Regions from separate parts of the Bacillus sp. FAU20 genome, predicted to be linked through region 3. Evidence: riboswitches for the same ligand, from Rfam matches in the RefSeq annotation. Region 3 holds a riboswitch; each other region holds the start of a gene.

Region 1 (7,985 bases), 670 kb from region 3:
ACTTTTGCCCCTTTAACAGTATGGACACGCATCCACTCTGGAAAACGAATATCATAACAAATTGTTCCAGCGCATTCAACATCATCTAGCTTAAATTCGCCCGTACCATTACCAGCTATTAAATATTTATGTTCATCCATAAGCTGAAATAAATGTACTTTACTATATTCATTAACTAGTTCTCCTTCCTTGTTTACAACATACATTGTATTTGTAACACCTTGTTCCGTTTGCTTCGCTATGGAACCACCAACAATATGTACACCATATTGTTTCGACCATTCTTTTAACTTTTCTTTCGTTTCCAATCCATCCCTATCTGCAATTTCAGAAAGTCTTGTTAAATCATATCCTGTTGTCCATAATTCTGGTAAGACGATAACATCTGGCCTTTCCTTCATAGCTTCGCTTATTTTATTTTTAGCATTCTCAATATTTTTTTCTACATCTCCAAAAACAATATCCATTTGAATACATGCGACTTTCATTTTGTCAGCCCCATTCTTATTTTTTCTTTACAAAATACTGGAAAGATTATATCATTTGTCACTAGAATTGTAACAACTTTCAAAAGAGGTGGAAAGTATGAAATTATTTCAACCTTCTGAGATAGTAACATCATTGCCGACACAATTTTTCGCTTCACTTGTTGCAAAAGTTAACAAAGTCGTAGCAGCTGGTCACGATGTTATTAATCTAGGTCAAGGTAATCCAGATCAACCAACACCGCAGCATATCGTAAAAGCTTTACAAGATGCTGCAGAAAAGACCATTCATCATAAATATCCGCCATTTCGCGGACATGAAAGTTTAAAAGAAGCCGTGGCAACATTCTATCAACGTGAATATGATGTAGTAGTAAATCCAAAAACAGAAGTTGCTATTTTGTTTGGGGGAAAGGCTGGATTAGTAGAGTTACCAGTTTGTTTTACAAACCCTGGTGATACTATTCTCGTTCCAGATCCAGGCTATCCAGATTATTTATCAGGAGTTGCTTTAGCAAAAGCACAATTTGAAACAATGCCGCTTATTGCAGAAAATAATTTTTTACCAGATTATACGAAAATCGATGACTCTATTGCCGAGCGTGCAAAATTAATGTTTTTAAACTATCCAAATAATCCGACCGGTGCTACTGCATCAAAAGATTTTTTTGATACAACCATTAACTTTGCTAATGAACATAATATATTAGTTGTTCACGATTTTGCTTACGGCGCTATTGGATTTGATGGTCAAAAGCCCGTGAGTTTCTTACAAGCAGACGGTGCTAAAAATACAGGTATTGAAATTTACACTCTATCGAAAACTTTCAATATGGCTGGATGGCGTATCGCTTTTGCAGTAGGAAATGAAAGTGTCATTGAAACCATTAACTTATTACAAGATCATATGTATGTTAGTATTTTTGGTGCAGTTCAAGATGCTGCCCGCGAAGCACTATTAAGTTCACAGTCTTGCGTAATAGACCTTGTAAATAGTTACGAATCTCGACGAAACGCTCTTATTTCAGCTTGTCACTCAATTGGTTGGAATGTAGACATTCCAACAGGGTCATTCTTTGCATGGCTTCCTGTTCCAAAAGGATATACCTCTGAGCAATTTTCTGATATTTTACTAGAAAAAGCACATGTTGCAGTTGCTCCTGGTGTTGGATTTGGTGAGCATGGCGAAGGGTATGTCCGCGTTGGTCTCTTGCATACAGAAGATAGATTACGAGAAGCCATTAATCGAATTGATAATTTGAATTTTTTCAAAAAGTAATTGACAACATAAAAAATATCTGACAAAATTCAGTTATCTTAAAAATTTAAACATTTCTAAATACTTCTTATCAAGAGCAGGTGGAGGGACGAGCCCGACGAAACCCGGCAACCGATCTACAATTGTAGACACGGTGCTAATTCTCGCAGCATTACGCTGACAGATAAGGAGCTGGTTGTAAAAAAACCTCTCCTTAGCTGAGAGGTTTTTTTATTTAACTAGGAGGTTATAACAATGAGCGGAATTATAGCGACATATTTAATTCATGATGATTCACATCACTTAGAAAAAAAGGCGGAACAAATTGCACTCGGTTTAACAATTGGCTCTTGGACTCATTTGCCACATTTATTGCAAGAACAATTAAAGCAGCATAAAGGCAACGTCATTCATGTTGAGGAATTAGCTGAACATGAACATACCAATTCGTATTTACGTAAAAAAGTAAAACGCGGAATTATTAAAATCGAATATCCGCTATTAAACTTCAGTCCAGATTTACCAGCGATTTTAACGACTACATTTGGAAAGCTATCACTTGATGGCGAAGTAAAATTAATTGACTTAACTTTTTCAGACGAGTTAAAAAAATATTTTCCTGGTCCAAAATTCGGGATAGATGGTATTCGAAATCTTTTACAAGTGCATGATCGTCCCCTTTTAATGAGTATTTTTAAAGGAATGATTGGACGAAACATTGGGTATTTAAAAACACAATTACGCGATCAAGCAATTGGTGGTGTAGATATAGTAAAAGATGATGAAATATTATTTGAAAATGCATTAACACCACTTACGAAACGCATTGTATCCGGAAAAGAAGTTTTACAATCTGTCTACGAAACATACGGACATAAAACGTTATATGCCGTAAATTTAACAGGACGAACTTTTGATTTAAAAGAAAATGCAAAACGTGCAGTAGAAGCTGGAGCTGATATTCTATTATTTAACGCATTTGCTTACGGACTAGATGTACTACAATCACTTGCAGAAGATGATGAAATCCCAGTTCCTATTATGGCACATCCTGCTGTAAGTGGTGCTTATTCAGCATCCAAGTTATATGGAGTTTCATCTCCATTATTACTTGGAAAGCTACTACGTTATGCTGGGGCTGACTTTTCATTATTCCCATCTCCATACGGAAGTGTTGCGCTAGAAAAAGAGGAGGCTCTTGCTATCTCAAAATATTTAACTGAAGACGATGCATTTTTCAAGAAGAGCTTTTCTGTTCCGTCTGCTGGTATTCATCCTGGTTTCGTTCCCTTTATTGTACGAGATTTCGGTAAAGATGTTGTTATTAATGCTGGTGGCGGGATACACGGACATCCAAATGGAGCGCAAGGCGGGGGTAAAGCTTTCCGTACTGCAATTGATGCTACTTTGCAAAATAAACCGCTCCATGAAGTAGACGACATAAATTTGCATAGTGCACTACAAATATGGGGAAATCCCTCTCATGAGGTGAAACTATGAGTATTCAAGTATTTTGTGATTTCGATGGCACGATTACAAATAATGATAACATTATGTCCATTATGGAAAAATTCGCACCACCAGAAGCCGAAGAAGTAAAGAATAAAATTTTATCACAAGAACTATCCATTCAAGAAGGTGTTTCTCAATTATTTCAATTAATACCTACTAATCTGCACGATGATATTATTCAATTTTTAATAGAAACTGCTGAAATCCGTAGTGGTTTTCATGAATTTATACAATTCGTAAAGGAAAATAACATTTCTTTTTACGTGATATCAGGTGGAATGGATTTCTTCGTCTATCCACTCTTACAAGGAATCATTCCAAAAGAGCAAATTTATTGTAATGAAACAGACTTTTCAGCAGAGTTTATTACAGTTAAATGGCCTCATTCTTGTGATGATCATTGCCAAAATCATTGCGGATTATGTAAATCATCATTAATCCGTAAATTAAGTGATACAAATGACTTTCATATTGTAATTGGAGATTCTATTACTGATTTACAAGCCGCGAAACAAGCGGATAAAGTATTCGCTCGCGATTTTCTTATTACAAAGTGTGAAGAAAATCATATTGCTTATACACCGTTTGAAACATTTCAAGATGTGCAAGCTGAATTAAAACTTTTGTTGGAGGTGAAATTATGAAACAACTTTTTCGTCAATGGTATGACTTGAGCGAGATAAAAAAAGAATTAACAACACGAAATTGGTTCCCGGCAACAAGTGGTAATATTTCTATAAAGGTTAGTCATGAACCACTTACTTTTCTTATTACAGCAAGCGGTAAAGATAAAACAAAAACCACTCCAGATGATTTTCTATTAGTAGATCATGTAGGAGTTCCCGTTTTAGAGACTGAATTACGCCCTTCAGCAGAAACAATATTGCATACACACATTTATAACAATACGAATGCCGGGTGTGTACTTCATGTTCATACAACTGATAATAATGTCATCACAAATTTATATAGTGATGCAGTCACACTTCAAAATCAAGAAATTATTAAAGCTCTCGATATTTGGGAAGAAGGTGCAACAATTCAAATTCCTATTATTGAAAACCATGCCCATATCCCAACACTTGGAGAAAACTTCCGAAAGCATATACAAGGAGATTCGGGAGCAATATTGATTCGTAACCACGGTATTACCGTATGGGGCCGAGATAGCTTTGATGCAAAGAAGAGATTAGAAGCTTATGAGTTTCTATTCCAATTTCATATAAAACTATTATCAATTCAAGGAGGCGTTTCTAATGGCGCAAATTCGTATTCATGAAGTAAATACTCGCATTGAAAATGAAGTGGAAGTATCTAAATTTCTACAAAAGGAAGGCGTTTTATATGAGAAATGGAATATTTCTAAACTTCCTACTCATTTAAATGAAAATTATTCTTTAACAGATGAAAACAAAGCTGAAATATTAGCTGTGTTTTCAAAAGAAATTGCTGATGTTTCAGCACGCCGAGGTTATAAAGCGCATGATGTAATTTCACTTTCAAATAGCACACCTAACCTTGACGAACTATTAATTAATTTTCAAAAAGAACACCATCATACTGATGATGAAGTTCGCTTTATTGTTAGTGGTCATGGCATCTTTGCCATTGAAGGAAAAGACGGAACATTCTTTGACGTTGAACTTGAGCCAGGTGATCTCATATCTGTTCCTGAAAATGCAAGACATTATTTTACTTTGCAAGATGATCGCCAAGTTGTAGCTATTCGTATTTTTGTTACAACTGAAGGCTGGGTTCCAATCTATTAAGGTAGTTAGTTGAATAAAAGGACTTGGATCCCCTTTTCCAAACTTTTATTCACTCTACATATATACATCCTCCTATGGAACAGGCTTATTTCATTTTGAAATAAGCCTGATTTTTTATTTACTTGAAAGTACCATTTCATCACAAATTTAACACCTTGATTTTTTCAAGTGCATTTTTTGAACATTTATTGAATTTTTTCTGAAAATTCTGTTTTATATGTGATATACTACAATTAACTAAGAAGGAAAAGAATATCGCAAACAGAGGGGGATAATCATGAGCTTACTTATCGCACTTATACTTGGAGTTACATGTGGAGCATTTCCTGTTATTTTAGGAGCTATTATGGAAGAGTTAGAAATTGGTGTTTTAGGATTTGTCGCATCTTGTGTAAGCGCTTTATTATTTGGTTTATTCGGCGCTATTCCTGTTTCAATTCTGTGTGCTTTTTATATAATACGCCATGCTCGTACAAAACAATTTGGTCCTAATCACATCGCACAAATTATCCCGTTCCCGGTTGAACGATGCCGCCGTGCTTCTAACTTATAATTATAAAAATTAAAGATGACTAAATAAATAAAAGTCCTCAAATGAGGACTTTTATTTATTTTCTTCTAGAAATTGAAACAATTCTTGTAGATGTAGGGCATCTTCACCATAGCTAACAGATACATGAAATATACCATCAATCTCAGCTTGCATATAAAGATCCACTCCATCACGATCATATTTCAATGCCAAATAAAACTCCATTTCTTCTAACATCTTTTTTGAGGTTCGAATTACATAATGCCCCTTCTCATCTCTTCCATATTCAAATTCTGGTTCAAAATCATATTTTTGTTTAAAAGCTTCTTTTTGTTTTTCATTGATTTGCATACAAGTAGCTCGCTGTAAAGTATCAATCATCTCATCAAACTTTTGAAAGTCCACCTCGTTTACCCCCTTATATATTTTTTATATAATACTTGTGTTCCACTATTTTCTTCGCCACCCTTAATTAACTCTTCATACAATTCTTTCGCCAAACTTAAGCCTGGAACTGGTAATTGTAATTTTTCTGCTTCCTCTAAAGCAATTTTCATATCTTTCATAAAATGCTTTACATAAAATCCTGGCTCAAAGTCTCCTTTTAACATTCGAGGAGCTAAATTACTTAATGACCAGCTACCTGCTGCCCCTGTTGAAATACTCTCTAACACTTTATCTGGATTCAGTCCAGCCTTCTTCGCGTAAGCAACAGCCTCACATACTCCAATCATATTGGAAGCAATCGCAATTTGATTGCACATTTTTGTATGTTGTCCACTCCCAGCCGGTCCTTGTAATTGAATGTTTGTTCCTAACTTTTCAAGTAAAGGTAAGCATCTATCATATATTTCTTTCTCTCCACCTACCATAATTGCGAGTTTTGCTTCTTTCGCGCCAACATCTCCTCCTGAGACAGGTGCATCTAACGTATATATTTTTTTGCTTTTTGCAACTTTATTAATACGTTTTGCTAAAGTAGGTGTAGATGTCGTAAAGTCAATTGCTATCGTACCTTCTTTTGCATGTTCTATAATTCCTTCTATACCAAAATACACTTCTTCTACATCATGTGGATATCCAACCATTGTCATTACAATATCAACTTGCTTCACTAACTCTTTTGGCGTATCACACCAATGTGCACCATCTTGTACTAAAGAATCTGTTTTTGCCTTCGTTCTATTATATACATATACTTTATGACCATCCTGCATTAAGTGATAAACCATACTTTTTCCCATTACGCCAATACCAATGAAACCTATTGATAAAGTTTTATGTTCCATTTTCTCATCCCCTTTGTTCTAATAAATCATTTACCATCTTTCGGAACTCTTTATTAAAGTCATCATCCATACTATTTTTCACATTTGAAAATAACATAACAAAAGTTCCTTTTTCTTTATTAAAATTATTGAAAGTGTTCCAACCAGATAATACACCATGATTATGAAAATAATCTGGATATATATAAAAACTAAATGCATATTTCCGTTCCGCTGAAGGTGAAAACATTGTTTGTATACTTTGTTCTGAAAGAAGTTTTCCATTTATAATTGCTTCGTCTAATTTCTTCATATCTCCAACTGTCGTATACATCTCACCACAACCATATAGCCAATCCATGCCTAGCTTTTGTGCTGGTACAAGCTCTTGATTTTTTTTCACATAACCCTTTGTAAAATTTTTATCTCCAGGCACCATATTTCCCATGCCGGATTCATACATATCTGCTTTTACAAATATACTTTCTTTTATGTAATCTCCTAAAGGTTTTTTCGATATATGTTCTATTATATAAGCAAGCACCATATAATTATAATCTGTATATCTCCAACCTGTTCCTGCAGGAAATTCTAAATTTTGACGTCCAATCCAATTAATTAACTGTAAACGGGAAGCAGCATTAACATTGCCTTTTGCGTGTTCAGGTAAACCAGAGGTATGCGTTAATAAATGATATAGCGTAATATTTTTATTCTCCGGAAATGAAGGAATATATTTATTTACATTATCTTGAATATTCAATTTCCCTTGTTCTTGCAACTGTAAAATAGATGTGGCAACCACTGTTTTCGTAATAGAACCGATACGATATTTTGTCTGAGGCGTATTTTCAATTTTATTTTGAACATCAGCATACCCATATCCTTTATTCAAAATAACATGCTCTTTATCTGTTACCAAAACTGTTCCATTGAATTGCTTTCCGACTAAATATTGATCTAATTTTTGAGATATGCTAGCATAATCAATTTGTTGCTCTTCTTTTTCTTCTATATTCCCTTGTACTTCCGATTCAATAGTAGGATTCACTTTAGTTGTTAATACAGTGTTTTCCTTTATATTGGGGCTAACAAGAAAATAGTATACCCCACCGCCAACTATAGCAGACAGTGAAGCCATGACCATTACTTTTTTTATCA
Region 2 (7,985 bases), on a different contig from region 3:
GTCATAAAACAGGGCAAGGAATAAATACGATGCTTCATTATGAAGCACTCTATTCTTTTGCTGAAGCAACTTTTGGAATAGACGAAGTTCCTTATAGATGGTCAGCACAAGATTTAATCACTCTAGATAAGCTTCCTTATATCGGACATATTAACGAAAGAAATCCAAATATATTTGTTGCAACTGGATATCGCAAATGGGGAATGACAACTGGAACTGCTGCCGCTCACCTACTGAAGGACTCCATCCTAAAAGTCCACAGTCCCTATAAAGAACTGTATGCACCATCACGCTTCCATGCAAATCCAGATATAAAAACGTTCCTCTCCCAGAACATTGATGTTGCGAAACATTTAATTGAAGGAAAGATTGAAAATGCATTACGTAAACCAGAAGATCTCGAAGTTGGTGAAGGATCTGTCGTACATGTTAACGGTAAACGGGCAGGTGCTTATAAGGACAAAGAAGGAAAATTACATATCGTCGATACAACTTGTACACATCTCGGCTGCGAAGTTGAATGGAATAATGGTGATTGTACTTGGGATTGTCCTTGTCACGGTTCCCGCTTTTCAATTGAGGGAGACGTTATTGAAGGTCCAGCAGATCAACCGTTAAAACGAGTTGATAATGAGTAAACCAATAAAGAAGTTCAACAGGTTTCCTGTTGAACTTCTTTATTGATTATAAAACCTTTTCAGATAAATTTCGACACAGGGAGGAAAATATTAACATAAAATAAAATAATATATTCATCTACAAATAAAAAGGGGGGAATACTATGCAACCTTCAGCTCCACCTCATCTAGAATCTACAGAAACTATCTTTTCAAGCTCTATTACAAAACTTGTTGTTTTTATTTGTTGGCTAGCCATTCTAGCTGATGGATATGATTTAGGTATTTACGGTGCCGTTCTTCCAAAGCTCCTAGAAGACAAAAGCTGGGCACTTTCACCAGCTTACGCTGGCACAATTGCAAGCTATGCTTTATTTGGGATGTTTATTGGTGCTATTCTAGTTGGAACTATTACAGATCTAATTGGACGAAAATGGATGCTTATATGCTGTTTAGCGCTTTTTTCTATCACAATGGGACTAGCTGCACTTGCTCCTTCTCCCGAATTATTTGGTTTATCTCGATTTATTGGAGGAATCGGATTAGGCGGTGTTATTCCAACAGCTTCAGCACTTACTGTTGAATATTCACCAAAAAAACGACAATCTTTTATTTATGCTCTTATGTTTACTGGCTATCCTTTAGGTATCGTGTTAGGCGCTATTTTGTCTATGTTTATGTTAGAAAGTTTCGGATGGAGAACTATGTTTGGCATCGGAATGATTCCACTACTCCTCATTCCTTTCATTATTCGTTATTTACCTGAATCCATTCAATTTTTATTATCACGTAATCGCCAAAAAGAAGTGGACCAAATCCTTAATCGTTTTCAAATTGTATTCTATGCGAAAAATGAAACTTATCAAACTCCGTCTAATATACGAAAGAAAAATGGATTTCTTACTTTATTCTCAAAAGAATACATAAAAGCAACGCTACTTTTTTGGATCACTTATATAATGGGAATGTTTTTAATATACGGTTTAAATACTTGGTTACCTCAGATGATGCGACAGGCAGGATACCCTCTTGGATCTAGTTTATCATTTCTACTTATGCTAAATATTACTGCCGCTATCGGTGCATTATTTGCTGGAGCAATCGCGGATCGTATAGGAGCTAAAATCGTTATTAGCATCTCCTATCTTATGGCAGCTATATGTATTGGACTATTAACAATTAAACCATCTGTTACAATCATTTATCTTTTAATTGGTCTTGCTGGAATTGGATCAGTCGGTATTACTCAAATATTAAATGCATATGTAACCCAATACTTCCCATCACATATCCGAGCTACTTCCTTAGGCTGGGGACTTGGACTTGGCCGAGTTGGTGCAATTGCTGGCCCTATTCTCGTCGGTATTATTATGACAATGCAATATGACTTATCATGGAATTTTTACTTATTCTCCTTTGCAGGTCTTATCGCAGCTATATCTGTTTTCTTTATTCCTACAAAATAAAAAGAGCACAAACTTACTTGTGCTCTTTTTCATATGCTTCAAACAGCATGTCTCGAAATAGTTTATTTAAAATCTCAATATCGATCCCTAACCCCTTTTCAACACCTTTCACGTATTGCCCATAGTAATGAATTTGTTCTTCTAAAAATTGATTCAACACCTTAATTTTCAATCCAACATCTAATTCAGTACCTGCTTTTTTCTTTATTAACAACTTTTCAATTTCATCTAATACGCTACGTTCTAATGATAATTCTGTAATCAATCGGTCAAATTCTACAGGTGGTAAAGTTGCTTTCTCTTCTAGCCACTTACAAGCTAAAATAGGACGTAATACATAAAAGTACTTTTTCAGCTTTACATTCTCACCTTGCAAAAATTCACGATAATTTTTCGAAGCCATATGTAAATAATGATATATCGTTGCTTTTGGATCAAAATTCTTCTCACTCATCTGTTGAAGTAGTTCTGGAAAATTAGAGTTTTTCGAATAAAAAATTGGTGATCGAATCCACTCAAGTAAAGCTGGGTTCGACTTCGCGAATAGTTGCAACGCCTTTCTAATATCCCAACCACTTATATCTAAATCATCACTAATTGGATATTCAATTACATCTCGTTTGTCATGAATTGATAAATACCATTCTACCGGATGTATATAAACAAACCTAACATCATAATCGCTATCTTTCGATGGAAACCCCCAAGCACGACTCCCTGATTCCACCGCAAATAAAATTTTCACATCATTCTCTTTTTCAATTCTTTCTAACTCCAACTCGATTTTCTCTCTCATTTCATAACATCTCCATTTTTTGATTATTTCCTTGGAAATTCGACAATACACTATCAATTTTACTACATACTAAAAAAACTGTCAGAAATTACTGACAGCCCAATGAAACTTCTATTATTGCTTTTCGATTACAGTAGCAGCAATTCGTTCAAACTCTTTTTGAATCTCCTGTTTATATGCATCTACTACTGAAAAATCCATAGCAGCAATATAAATTCGTTCTAATTTATCACGAACCGATTTTGCTTTTGCTAAGAAAGACATCGCCTCATTCATTTTTGCTTTATATTGAATGGAAACATCACGAATTTCCTTCGCATATTTCTCATCCGTCCCTGGGGTAACAATAAGGGCATACATATCAATAATTTCATCACCCTCGCGACTTGGAAAATATTCATGTGGTGCAGTGCTATCAAAAATTGCAAAGCCTAATTCTCTTACGATAACCATATCAAGACTATTCGGATCAAATCCGCAATGATATACTTCAACTTCAAACCCTTTTTCTTCAGCTGCCCTAGCTAACTTTTTGAGCATCGTTGATTTTCCAGAGCCTGGGCGCCCTTTTATAAAATAACGATATGGTAACCCTTCTGTTAAATTAGGAACAAAATCAACTGCTCCTTTCGGTGTAGCAGCTCCTAAAAAACGATGTTTTACAAGCGATTGTCTCCCGCTTTTATCTGCAAATAATTTCTGGATTAGCTGATCGGTTAATTCATTTGCTTTATTAAAATCTATATTATCAATATATATCTTCTCCCACTCATCATGTATAAGCAATGCCTCTTTAAAACATGCGTAAGCAGACTGAAAAGCTTTGCTTGCTTCTGAAACAAATCTTTCAATTTCTAACTTCTGCTTCCTTAGTTTATCTGAATCCCAAGCAATTCCTAAATTTATATACTCTTCAACAACTCCTGGCATTTTGGGCTCAATTACATGTGGTGATGTCCCATCAACAATTCCTACTTTTAATTTTGGGATAATTACACCATCAACCGATTTATTGTCAGAAGAACAATGTAAAAATTCAATATCATATCCTTTTTCAACCCATTCACGACCGATTGCCTTTATTAAAGAAGATTTCCCCGTTCCTGGACCACCCTTTAAGATAAATAATCTGTCTAACCCTTTTAAATTCTCTTCATATAAATTATGAAATCCCCTAGCTGTATTACCACCAGCATAATAATTCAATACATTTCCTGTCACTGCACTCACTCCTTCGCAGCATTCTATTTACATAAGCTACAATATGCGCGTAGCTTTATTTGGGTGAATACCTATTTTGTATTGCACGCAAAAAGGAAATGAATTACAATTTAACTATCGGAAAATTCCGGTTTTAAAATTAAATACTTCTTTATCAAGAGAGGCAGAGGGACCGGCCCTTTGAAGCCCAGCAACCTCAGTTTATACAAACTGAATAGGTGCTAATTCCTGCAAAATGCATTGCATTTTGGAAGATAAAATTCAACTAGCATGTAAAGCTCACCTTTCTTGATATTGAAGGGTGAGCTTTTTATTATTTGAAAAACATATATTGGAGGTATGTAAAATGAAAGTAATTGATTTATCGCAAACATTTGAAAATAATATGTCTCAATTTCCTGGAACACCTAAAATACAACTAGAAGCTGTTACAAGTGTTGAAGAATCAGGCTATCAAGTTACAGATTTTCATTCTGTCGTTCATGTTGGCACGCATTGTGATGCTCCTGCGCATTTTATTTCAGGCGCAACGACTATCGATCAATTACCCCTAAATCAATTTGTAGGCGAAGCGATTCTTATTGATGTAACTCATGTACAAGAACGAAAACTACCTAAAGAAGTACTGCACGATGCTGATATAAGAGAAGGAGATATTGTTATTTTCCATTCCAATCTATCTACTAAATGGAATACAGAGGCGTATGAGAAAGAAGCTTTTTATCTTTCTGAAGAATTAGCCGAGGAACTAGTACAATTAAAAGTAAAATCTGTCGGTTTAGATTTTATTTCTCCTGATGAGGTAACGACAGAAACATCACCAATTCATCACATACTACTTGGGAATAATATTTATTTAATCGAAAACTTAACAAACTTAGATGCCATTCACACGAAACGTTTCTTCTTCTCAGCAGCACCTTTAAAAATTAAAGATAGCGACGGTGCTTTCGCAAGAGCATTCGCTGTAATTTTTTAAACAAACTATACAAAAAAGCAAAGATCATCATTGACCTTTGCTTCTATTTTTTTTATTTAAATTAAGAAAGAATTGCTCAACATGGGGACGTAACCAAGCTAAATAATCCTTCTCTTTCTTCTTTGTACAAGCTATTTCTTCCCCATCTACCATTTCAACAAGTTCTAGTTCTAACAGTTGCTTCGTGAATGCTAACATATTCACTTCTTCGGATGGATACTCTTCTTTTAATTTCTCCTCAATTTCCCCCAATAAAAAACCGTCACGCATCATTGCCAATGCATCAATCCAAAGTGGCGGCATTTCATATTTTTCTCCTGTAATTGTATCTTTTACAATATAATTCTTTTGCTCTTTTCGAAATTGAATCGTGTGTAAACATACAGTCGAATTTAATGTTAATTCCATCATACCACCTCTTTCATAATATCTGCATAGAAAAAAGGATGCGCGTGCACCCCTTCTTATCTTTTCATAACACTACTGAACCGCTACATGAGCAATCAATCTCATGTCGATATTTTCCTCCATTATAAACGAAGTATTTTATAAAAAAAACCCTTCTTGAAACATTTTATAAAATGTTTATATTTACACAACAAGAACACTTTTCTGAAAAATCTTTTCTCCCAATACATTAAACGGTCGGCAGAAAAATTTCTACTTTTGTTCCTACTCCTATACTACTTTGGATTGTGATACTCCCTTGATGTTCCTTAATAATTTTATATGTAATCATTAATCCAAGTCCTGTACCAGTTTCCTTTGTTGTGTAAAACGCCTTGCCGATTTTTTCTAACTTCTCATTCTCTATACCAAATCCTTGGTCTTCAACAGAAATACACAAATATCCTTGCGTTTTTTGATATGCACGGATATGGATTTCTCCACCCTCTGGCATTGATTCTATTCCATTTTTAATGATATTTAATAACACTTGTTTTAATTGCTTATCATTACCGTTTATAGTTGGTAAATTCCCATCTACTTGTAAATAACATTTAACTCTATATTGCATTGCATAACTTTCCATTAGATGCACAACATATAGAAGGATGTCTCGTATATTACACCTTTCATAATTTGTTGGCTTTGGTTTTCCTAACAACATTAATTCACTAACAAATCCATTGACTCTTTCAATTTCTTGTAGCATAATGTCGTAGCTCATCGTATCAGTTGGATTTCTTTCTTTTTGCATTTGCGTAAATCCTTTTAACGCTGTTAACGGATTTCGAATTTCATGGGCAATTGTTGTAGACATAGTCCCAATCACAGCTAAATTTTCCGTCTCTTTCATATTGTTCATCATTTCAACCACTGTTCTTACATAAGATTTAAATCGTTTTAATAAAGAATGTGAAATAATGAAATAAAATACACATAAAACAAGTGGAATTATCACTTTTAAATCTTGTAATAGCAATGTGAAAAATACGTACTTTCCAATTACACTAAAGGACACTAAATAAAAGTATTTTTTATTCACGAAAACTGGGGCAAATAAAATTAATAACATTTCTACCATACTGCCATGTTCAAAAGGTCTATCCGTTCGCAAATAAATCATTAAATTATTAACAAGATTGATAAACATGTACCCAAATAAAAATAAATATTTTACAGAATATACATATCCTCTTTTTTGAAGATATATAGAAATAGGTAATAATGCCATTACAAATATAGGCACACCTATCCCAAGACTACCTTCTGGCCAACCTACCGCTGTTCCACTAATATTCATAGCAGGATATACAAAATAATATATAGCGTCATATGAAAAGAATATAATATAGAATAATAATATAAATACCTTTAAGGCTCTTCTTTCTTCATAAATCAAGCTCTTGTATTTATTCATATAAAAACTCCCCTTGATCGATACAAAAAACTTTCATTGTTATTCTCCTTAAAGTATAAGTATGAAATTGCTTTCAGGGCAATATTTAACCTTATAATACTAAAAGGAAGGAGATCTCTCCTTCCTTTTAGTAACAACTTACATCCATCTTACCCTGTCATGTAGCAATCCATCCGTAAAATTATTATGCCCCATTACAAAATCCTTCATATATAAATTTAAATACTCACCGTACTTACTTTCTGTATTTAATAACAACTCCTCGACGTAATAAGCACCTTGTTCAAATTGATCTAAAAGTAAACTGGACAGGCCCGCATAAATCCCGCACCCTACCTGAAAATACGTTGCATTCGTTTTATATTTACGAAAAACCTTGCTACTATTCATCACATTATACATATATGTCTCACTATTTTCATAAACGAGTAACACACCCACCAAGTCCTCTCCAGCAACCTCTTCTTCCGCTGGATTAAACACTTTACGATTCCAGTTCCATAAATCTTCTACTTGATCTAAGTTCTGTCTAATTATATTTGTTGTATACTCATTAATTCGGTAAAGAAAACCAACTTCCATATTAAAGTTTTTCCCTAAAATTAATACTTCCTCATGTGGCATTAAACAACCATAGAATTCTTTTTCTCCTAACTTCACTTTATACTCTGAAGAATATACATCTTCATAAAAGTAAAGAGGACGATGATGACTCATATACATCGGATAACTCCAGATCGCTTCATCTAAAAATCGCTCTACTGCCCATGAAGCATAAAGTGTATGTGGCTTTATAAGTGCTGTATCATTCAAAAATGATGTGTCATGTTCTACAATATAACATGCTCTTGGCCTTTCATTTGGTCGTTCCTTCATAAGCTCAACAACCATCCATTGAACAACACCTGGATTCATACCTGAACCTATAATCGCTTTTGTATTTGTAAATTTCTCTTTCTCCTTCTCAAACCTTGTATATCTTTCCGTAAGCTGAAAGCCGATTAAGCTGTCGTCCTGATCTACTGCTTCATTTTCCAAGGCT
Region 3 (7,985 bases):
TCACATTATTCACGGAATGACACTATTTGCTTTACTATATTCTATTTTCTTTGTAACAGTATTTGGTCTAGTAATGTGGTATGTTGGTGTTCAAAAAATTGGAGCGTCACATACGATGGTATATATGTATATAACGCCGCTTGTAGCTGTTTTATTTGCAGCTGTCTGGGCAAATGAATATGTATCGTTTCAACAGATCATCGGTGGAATTATCATTTTTGTCGGTCTATGGTTTGTGAAATCCCAGAAAGGAAAAGTTCATTCTATTGCAGGGGAACCTATATCAAAATAGGAAAACAGATCACCTATGATCTGCTTTCCTATTTTTTTATTTTTGGTAAGAAGATGAGAAATAAGATAGCAGTAATAAGTGGAATTAAGTTTAAAAATGGAATACGGAAGAGTGTAATAAGAATAATACCTGGAAGAAGAACACCGAGGACAGCGTAAAAAATGCTATGATTTTTCGTGTACCAATACAATGAAAGTCCAATAAGTGCAGGGATAATGAGGTGAATGAGAGCCATTAAAAAATAAATCATTAGACGCCCCCTTTATTTGTGTGCTTATTACATCATATCCGTATGTTCATAGATTGATATCATTTTTTTCATAAATGGACGAAAAAAGTTTGAAAAACCGTCACAAAATATGAGAATATGATGTTTGAAATCTTGTATAATATTATTTTCTAAAAACATTTAAACAACATAAACATACTGTTTATGTTGTTTTTAATTTAAATGAAATGGATTTAAGGAATATGAATTTGAAAGAAATTTTTTGTTGGATAGATAAGAACGAATGAAGAGAGGTACAGCATGATTAGTATGTCACTAAGATCATTTAAAATCCAATCGTATTATATACTAGGTATTTTGTTACTAGGATGGATGTTAACACCGTTTTCAGCACACTTTTTAGGCGCTGGAATTGGGCTTATTGTAAGTATGTATTGCGTTTGGCTTTTAGGGAGAAGAATTGAGAAGCTTGGAGATAGTATTGTAAAGAAGACGAAAGCACCGACACTCGGTATGTTTAACCGTTTTGCAGCTGCCATTTTGGGTGCTATTATTATGTACGAAATTGAGCACCACATGGTTATGTGGGCGTTTGCAGTAGGGATTATGGGTGGTTATTTCTTAATCGTTGTGAATTTAGGTTACTATAGCATGAAAGATGAGAAAGAACTAACAAAGAGCTAAAAAAGATAAAAAGATAAAAGAATTCTTTTTAGATGGAATAGATGATCCAGCCACGGATAGAAGCGGTCAGGGCCTTTTTTAGCCCCATGTGATGTGAAACCCGAGAGATGTAGTGAGTAGGGATATTATTTATATGTTCGAAGCCATGACTTGTCTCTGTTGAAATGGGTTTACTCTGGGATAAGTGATTCAGTGATGGATAGTACAGCAGGAAGCATAACTTTACATAAAATACAGGTTTCTGCTTCCAATAAGTTAACATGAAATTACGTATTAGTATGACTCTTAGCTTCTTTAAAAAAGTTGGATATAAGACAGCAAACTATTCCGGTAATTAGAATAATATATTTTATCGTTTCACTTGTATGCTCAAATAAATTAACGTTAAGCATTACAAGTCCCCAAAAAACTTGAATCGCTCCATAACTGAATAAAATTTTTCCTGTACGAGAAAAATTTTTCATAGGTCTCACCCTTTCCTGTATATGTAAATTGTATCATAAAAAAACTAAAAACGAATAAATATAAAGTGAATTTTCTGTAAAATTATAGATGTTGGCATGCCATTTTATGATTTAAGTCACAGATCAAGAGATTAACGTTTCACTTTATATAAGATATAGAAAGAAGCTTACGTTTTCACGTAAGCTTCTTTTTTATGTAAGTGTGTGTAACCGTTAAGCCGCATTGGGTTTTGTCGGTGAGTACGCGAAACTTTACGTTTACACGACACTTATTCATATGAGTAAAGGGTTATTCCAACAGAAATTTTTAATTTAAGCGATTGGGCCGCCTAAGTTAATAATATCTTCAGAAACGCTTTCGAACTTTTTGAAGTTCTCTTTGAATTCATTTGCAAGCTCGATTGCTTTTGATTTGTAAGCAGCTTTATCAGCCCAAGTTTGTTCAGGCATTAACACTTCGTCAGGTACACCTGGTACGTGAAGTGGAACTTCAAGACCGAAGATGTCATGTTTAGCTGTTTCAGTTTTTGCAAGTTCGCCGCTTAATGCTGCTTGAATCATTGCACGAGTGTAACCTAAGTTCATACGTTTACCAACGCCGTATTCGCCACCAGTCCAGCCAGTGTTTACTAAGAATACTTTCGCATCGTGTTTCTCGATTTTTTCACCAAGCATTTCAGCGTAGCGAGATGCATCAAGTGGTAAGAATGGTGAACCGAAGCAAGTTGAGAATGTAGCTTGCGGAGATGTAACACCGCGCTCTGTTCCTGCTAGTTTACTAGTGTAACCACTTAAGAAATGATACATAGCTTGTTCTTTTGATAACTTACTGATTGGAGGCAATACGCCAGATGCATCAGCAGTTAAGAAAATGATGGTATTTGGGTGTCCAGCAACACTTGGCAGTACGATATTGTCGATCGCATGCATAGGGTATGCAGCACGAGTATTTTCTGTTAAAGTAGTATCGTTGTAGTCTGCGATACGCGTTTGGTCATTAATGATAACGTTTTCTAAAACAGATCCAAATTTGATTGCATCGAAAATTTGTGGTTCTTTCTCGTGAGAAAGGTTTACACATTTTGCGTAGCAACCGCCTTCAATATTGAATACACCGTTATCAGACCAACCGTGCTCATCATCACCAATTAATTTACGGTTTGGATCAGCAGATAAAGTTGTTTTACCTGTTCCAGATAAACCGAAAAATAGTGCTACGTCACCTTCTTCACCTACGTTTGCAGAGCAATGCATAGAAAGAATATCTTGTTCAGGTAGTAAGAAATTCATAATAGAGAAGATTGATTTTTTCATTTCTCCAGCGTATTCTGTACCACCAATTAGTACAATACGTTTTTCGAATGAAACCATAATGAATGCTTCAGAGTTTGTACCGTCAACAGCTGGATCAGCTTTGAAGTTCGGTGCAGAAACAATTGTGAACCCTGACTCATGAGTTGTTAATTCTTCTTCAGTTGGACGAATGAATAATTGATGTACAAATAAATTGTGCCATGCATATTCATTAATAACTTGAATTGGTAGGCGGTAATTGCGGTCAGCGCCTGCAAATCCTTTGAAGACGAATAACTCTTCTTTTTCTTTTAAGTATTCTAAAACTTTAGTATATAATTTATTAAAATGTTCTTCAGAAATCGGTTGGTTTACAGCTCCCCAAGCAATTTTGTCAGCAACCGATGCTTCTTTCACAATAAATTTATCTTTAGGAGAACGTCCTGTATATTTTCCTGTTGAAGCAGAAACGGCACCAGTAGAAGTTAATTTCCCTTCATTTCGCATTAATACTTTTTCCACTAATTGCGGAACACTTAGTTGAATCTGTGCATTGCTTCCGTTCAATAATTCATGTAAACCAATTTGGACATTCACAGTACTCATATTTATATACCATCCTTTTCATTTAATGAAATATTTCTCGTAATCCCCAACAAGAGTATAACACAATTATATAAATAATGTATACTATTTATTTCTTTTTGTTTGTGTGAATACATTATTTCCTTATTAATATTTCATTTTAGGCGCATTGAGAAAAACTTTCACGAAAATGTGAATATTAATTGACAAATGAATATCATTTCTTTAGTATAGGTTGGGACGGATACTCTCTTATCCCGAGCTGGCGGAGGGACAGGCCCGATGAAGCCCAGCAACCTCACTTGTATTGATAAATGCAGGTGAATAGGTGCTAAAACCTGTGCGAGGCTACAGGTCTCGAACGATAAGAGCGAAGGGCAAAAAGCAGTATGCAAGTAGCAAATTAAACCTTTCCTCTATATAAAGTAGGAAAGGTTTTTCTGTATGCTTGTGTGGGAGAATAAATGTATGTCGCAATCTGTGGCAAATTAAGGATGAGTTCCGTACAATATATACAATTACTGTAGGGAGGTTTACCACATGACAAAAAAACGTCATCTGTTCACATCTGAGTCTGTAACTGAAGGACATCCAGATAAAATTTGTGACCAAATTTCTGATTCAATTTTAGATGCGATCTTATCAAAAGACGCAAATGCACGTGTAGCTTGTGAAACAACTGTAACAACTGGTTTAGTATTGGTAGCGGGGGAAATTACGACTTCTACTTACGTAGATATTCCAAAAATCGTTCGTGAGACAATTCAAGGCATTGGTTACACACGCGCAAAATACGGATTCGATGCAGAAACTTGTGCAGTTTTAACATCTATCGATGAGCAATCTGCTGACATCGCTATGGGTGTTGACCAAGCGCTAGAAGCACGCGAAGGTCAAATGACTGACGCTGAGATTGAGGCAATTGGTGCAGGAGACCAAGGTTTAATGTTTGGTTTCGCATGTAATGAAACACAAGAGTTAATGCCACTTCCAATCTCGCTTGCTCACAAATTAGCTCGCCGTTTAACTGAAGTACGTAAAGATGATACGTTATCATACCTACGTCCGGATGGAAAAACGCAAGTTACAGTTGAGTATGATGAAAATGGTAAACCAGTACGTGTTGATACTATCGTAATTTCTACACAACATCACCCAGATGTTACATGGGAAGAAATCGATCGCGACTTAAAAGAGCACGTAATTAAAGCTGTAGTACCAGCAGAATTAATCGATGGAGAAACGAAATTCTTCATTAACCCAACTGGCCGCTTCGTAATTGGTGGACCACAAGGTGATGCTGGTTTAACAGGACGTAAAATCATCGTTGATACTTACGGTGGATACGCTCGTCACGGTGGCGGTGCATTCTCTGGTAAAGATGCAACGAAAGTTGACCGTTCTGCAGCATATGCAGCTCGTTACGTTGCGAAAAACATCGTAGCAGCTGGTCTTGCTGAAAAAGCAGAAGTACAACTTGCATACGCAATTGGTGTAGCACAACCAGTATCAATTTCAGTTGATACATTCGGCACTGGTAAAGTATCTGAAGACGTATTAGTAGAACTAGTTCGTAACAACTTCGATCTTCGCCCAGCTGGTATTATTAAAATGCTAGACTTACGTCGCCCAATTTACAAACAAACAGCAGCTTACGGCCACTTCGGACGTACTGATGTAGATCTATCATGGGAACGTACAGACAAAGCTGCAGCTTTAAAAGAGCAAGCTGGTCTATAATATATGAAAAAAAGCTTTGCGCAGTGAGCGCAAAGCTTTTTTTATTTATAATTACGTTGAAATAAAGCGAAGAGTTCAATGTCATGCCAAGTGCCGTTGCGGAATATAGCTTCTTTACAAGTTCCTTCATGTTGAAAACCGAGTGATTTATATAATTTAATTGCTCTCTCGTTGAAAGAAAATACTCGTAAAGAAAGGCGATGTAAATTTAATTCTAAAAATGCATAATTCAATAATAAAGTGAAAGCTTCCTTCCCATAACCTTGCCCCCAGTAATCCTTTTTACCAATATCAATAATGCATTCAGCGTTTCGATTATACGAATCAATATGAATTAAAGAAGTAATACCAATTGGAAGATGCGTAGCTTTTTCTTCAATGATATAGCTTTTAGAGTTTGAAGAATGAATAAATTGCTGGCAAAGTTTTTCTGTATCTTGTAAGGAATATTTATCAAGGTTAAGGGTAGTTGAACTCATAACGTCTATATCATTATGCCATTTATAATACGTTAGAATATCATCTTCGGAAAACTTTCGTAACTGGATACGGTTTGATTCAAACAATATAAGCCCACCTTTTGTATTTACTAGTTTTTGTTCATTATTTCAATACACGAGCTACAATAAATGTGTCCTTCTAGTTCAATATACTTTCTTATATTAGTCATACCATTTGCCGGAAATGGCATATGAATCCACGCTTTTTCATACGTTTGTATTTCTTTTTCACATGATTTACAAAGGATTGGTTTCTTCTTGAACATATGTAATCAACCTTTCATTTGACGTGCTTTACTTGCGCAAAAGGCACTACTTAGTAAAAATAGTGTCGCGAATATAATGCTTACTAATGTAGCGTATGGAATTGCGCCTTTTAAGGAAAAGCCGACAGTGATGGAAGCGACGAATAAGAGGATGAATGTTGTTGTTAATTTTTTATAAAGTTCCATACTATGTAGACCTCCAATCTATTTTTTAGTACAAGTTTTAAAATTGAATTCTATTATGTAGAAAATATAAAGAGTAGCTAAAGATGTGTAGTCTAGGAGTATAAGAAATTGCACTTTCCTTTTTGTGGGTTAGTATACTTATATTGTATCATGGCGCATGATTGGCTTCATACATAATTGTGTAAAGGTATGTATGATAAAATGAAGAAAAGTCTTTAAGAAAGGAAAGATAAAAAATGAGTGTAACTGAACATAAAAAACAAGCTCCAAAAGAAGTGCGTTGCAAGATTGTTACGATTTCCGATACACGTACGGAAGAAACAGATAAGAGCGGACAACTATTACATGAATTGTTAAAAGAAGCGGGACATAAAGTAACTTCTTATGAAATTGTAAAAGATGATAAAGAAAGTATTCAGCAAGCAGTGTTAGCTGGTTATCATAAGGAAGATGTAGATGTTGTATTAACAAATGGCGGTACTGGTATTACGAAACGCGATGTCACAATTGAAGCAGTATCAGCGTTATTAGATAAAGAAATTGTTGGATTTGGTGAGCTGTTCCGTATGATTAGTTATTTAGAAGATATCGGAAGTAGCGCAATGTTAAGTAGAGCGATTGGTGGTACAATTGGGCGCAAAGTAGTTTTCTCGATGCCGGGGTCTAGCGGAGCGGTTCGACTTGCGATGAATAAATTAATTTTACCGGAATTAGGCCATATTACATTTGAGCTGCATCGCCAATGAGTAAGTGTGCTGGAATTGTATTAGCGGGCGGTATGTCGAGTAGATTTGGTGAGCCGAAAGCGTTAGCAATTTGGAAGGGAACTACTTTTGTTGAGCATATTGTGAAAGTGATGGGAAATACTTTGCAAGACATTGTAGTAATTAGCCATACTGATATAAAAGAGCGAGTAGAGCAATTCGTACAAGTCCCTGTTATAGAAGATATCCCGCACTATAAAGGGAATGGACCGCTGGCCGGCATTGTATCAGGTATGGAATACATAGAAGCAGATTGGTACGCTATTATGCCTTGCGATGCGCCAAATGTTTCGCATGAGTGGTTTACCATTTTATTAGAGCAAACGAGCAATGAATATGATGCGGTTGTACCTATTATTAATGGAAGGAAACAACCGTTACTTGCAGCGTATCATAATCGAGTGAAAGAAAAGATTTATGCTTTGCTTCAGGAAGAAAAAAGAAGTATGGGCCAGCTTTTATCACAATGTAATGTGAAGTATATTGTTGGTGAAGATGTACAAGCGAATGCGGATTGGTTTATAAATGTGAATACGAAAGAAGAATATGTGCAGGCTCAAAAAGACCTTTCAAATGAATGAAAGGTTTTTTTGGATACAGAAATTGGGGAACAATTACTGTATAAAGGTATGTGAGTAAATTGATTTTAAGGGGAATTTCTTAAAATCACTATACAGTTAAAATAGTGTATAACCATATATTAATTTTTATGGGTTTTTATTACAAGTCTGTTTAGTTATGTTTATTTTTGATATAATGAATATAGAAATAAAACAATGTTTAACCTTATGTATCATTTATGAAACTAAAATTTATAACTGTGTAATAAACTCCCTTCGTCTAGTTGAAGGGAGTTCTTCTGTTTAAGCGAGTAATTCTGATGCGGTGTGCTGAAGGACTTCTTCATATTGGTCAAGTAACCCACGGAAAATCTCATCCCAGCTTTTTGTTTTAGCATAAGACGAAGCAGCTATGCCCATTT

Evidence for each region. A riboswitch is a leader RNA that binds a small molecule or an ion and turns the genes downstream of it on or off. The one in region 3 is predicted to bind S-adenosylmethionine.
Region 1: linked by a shared signal. The riboswitch ahead of mtnW (2,3-diketo-5-methylthiopentyl-1-phosphate enolase) and the one ahead of metK (methionine adenosyltransferase) in region 3 are both predicted to bind S-adenosylmethionine.
Region 2: linked by a shared signal. The riboswitch ahead of AC0OM3_RS26040 (cyclase family protein) and the one ahead of metK (methionine adenosyltransferase) in region 3 are both predicted to bind S-adenosylmethionine.

The regions. Positions count from the first base shown of each region.
Region 1 is NZ_JBVYHY010000003.1:591,270-599,254, reverse strand. Features, by position in the region: gene AC0OM3_RS03490 (carbon-nitrogen family hydrolase) at 1-488, opposite strand, end outside; gene AC0OM3_RS03485 (pyridoxal phosphate-dependent aminotransferase) at 586-1,764, shown strand; SAM riboswitch class I at 1,829-1,934, shown strand; gene mtnW (2,3-diketo-5-methylthiopentyl-1-phosphate enolase) at 1,999-3,243, shown strand; gene AC0OM3_RS03475 (2-hydroxy-3-keto-5-methylthiopentenyl-1-phosphate phosphatase) at 3,240-3,899, shown strand; gene AC0OM3_RS03470 (methylthioribulose 1-phosphate dehydratase) at 3,896-4,534, shown strand; gene AC0OM3_RS03465 (1,2-dihydroxy-3-keto-5-methylthiopentene dioxygenase) at 4,512-5,024, shown strand; gene AC0OM3_RS03460 (hypothetical protein) at 5,302-5,577, shown strand; gene AC0OM3_RS03455 (DUF3909 family protein) at 5,629-5,961, opposite strand; gene AC0OM3_RS03450 (NAD(P)-dependent oxidoreductase) at 5,967-6,845, opposite strand; gene AC0OM3_RS03445 (serine hydrolase) at 6,850-7,985, opposite strand, start outside.
Region 2 is NZ_JBVYHY010000027.1:56,512-64,496, reverse strand. Features, by position in the region: gene AC0OM3_RS26060 (FAD-dependent oxidoreductase) at 1-638, shown strand, start outside; gene AC0OM3_RS26055 (MFS transporter) at 782-2,083, shown strand; gene AC0OM3_RS26050 (nucleotidyltransferase domain-containing protein) at 2,097-2,879, opposite strand; gene AC0OM3_RS26045 (PRK06851 family protein) at 2,994-4,100, opposite strand; SAM riboswitch class I at 4,249-4,361, shown strand; gene AC0OM3_RS26040 (cyclase family protein) at 4,447-5,079, shown strand; gene AC0OM3_RS26035 (hypothetical protein) at 5,107-5,487, opposite strand; gene AC0OM3_RS26030 (ATP-binding protein) at 5,717-6,943, opposite strand; gene AC0OM3_RS26025 (hypothetical protein) at 7,082-7,985, opposite strand, start outside.
Region 3 is NZ_JBVYHY010000003.1:1,263,903-1,271,887, forward strand. Features, by position in the region: gene AC0OM3_RS06830 (DMT family transporter) at 1-292, shown strand, start outside; gene AC0OM3_RS06835 (hypothetical protein) at 321-542, opposite strand; gene AC0OM3_RS06840 (ATP synthase subunit I) at 822-1,205, shown strand; gene AC0OM3_RS06845 (hypothetical protein) at 1,472-1,669, opposite strand; gene pckA (phosphoenolpyruvate carboxykinase (ATP)) at 1,982-3,568, opposite strand; SAM riboswitch class I at 3,797-3,918, shown strand; gene metK (methionine adenosyltransferase) at 4,088-5,287, shown strand; gene AC0OM3_RS06860 (GNAT family N-acetyltransferase) at 5,329-5,853, opposite strand; gene AC0OM3_RS06865 (hypothetical protein) at 5,877-6,053, opposite strand; gene AC0OM3_RS06870 (hypothetical protein) at 6,060-6,239, opposite strand; gene AC0OM3_RS06875 (MogA/MoaB family molybdenum cofactor biosynthesis protein) at 6,476-6,985, shown strand; gene AC0OM3_RS06880 (molybdenum cofactor guanylyltransferase) at 6,982-7,584, shown strand; gene AC0OM3_RS06885 (glycosyltransferase family 4 protein) at 7,867-7,985, opposite strand, start outside.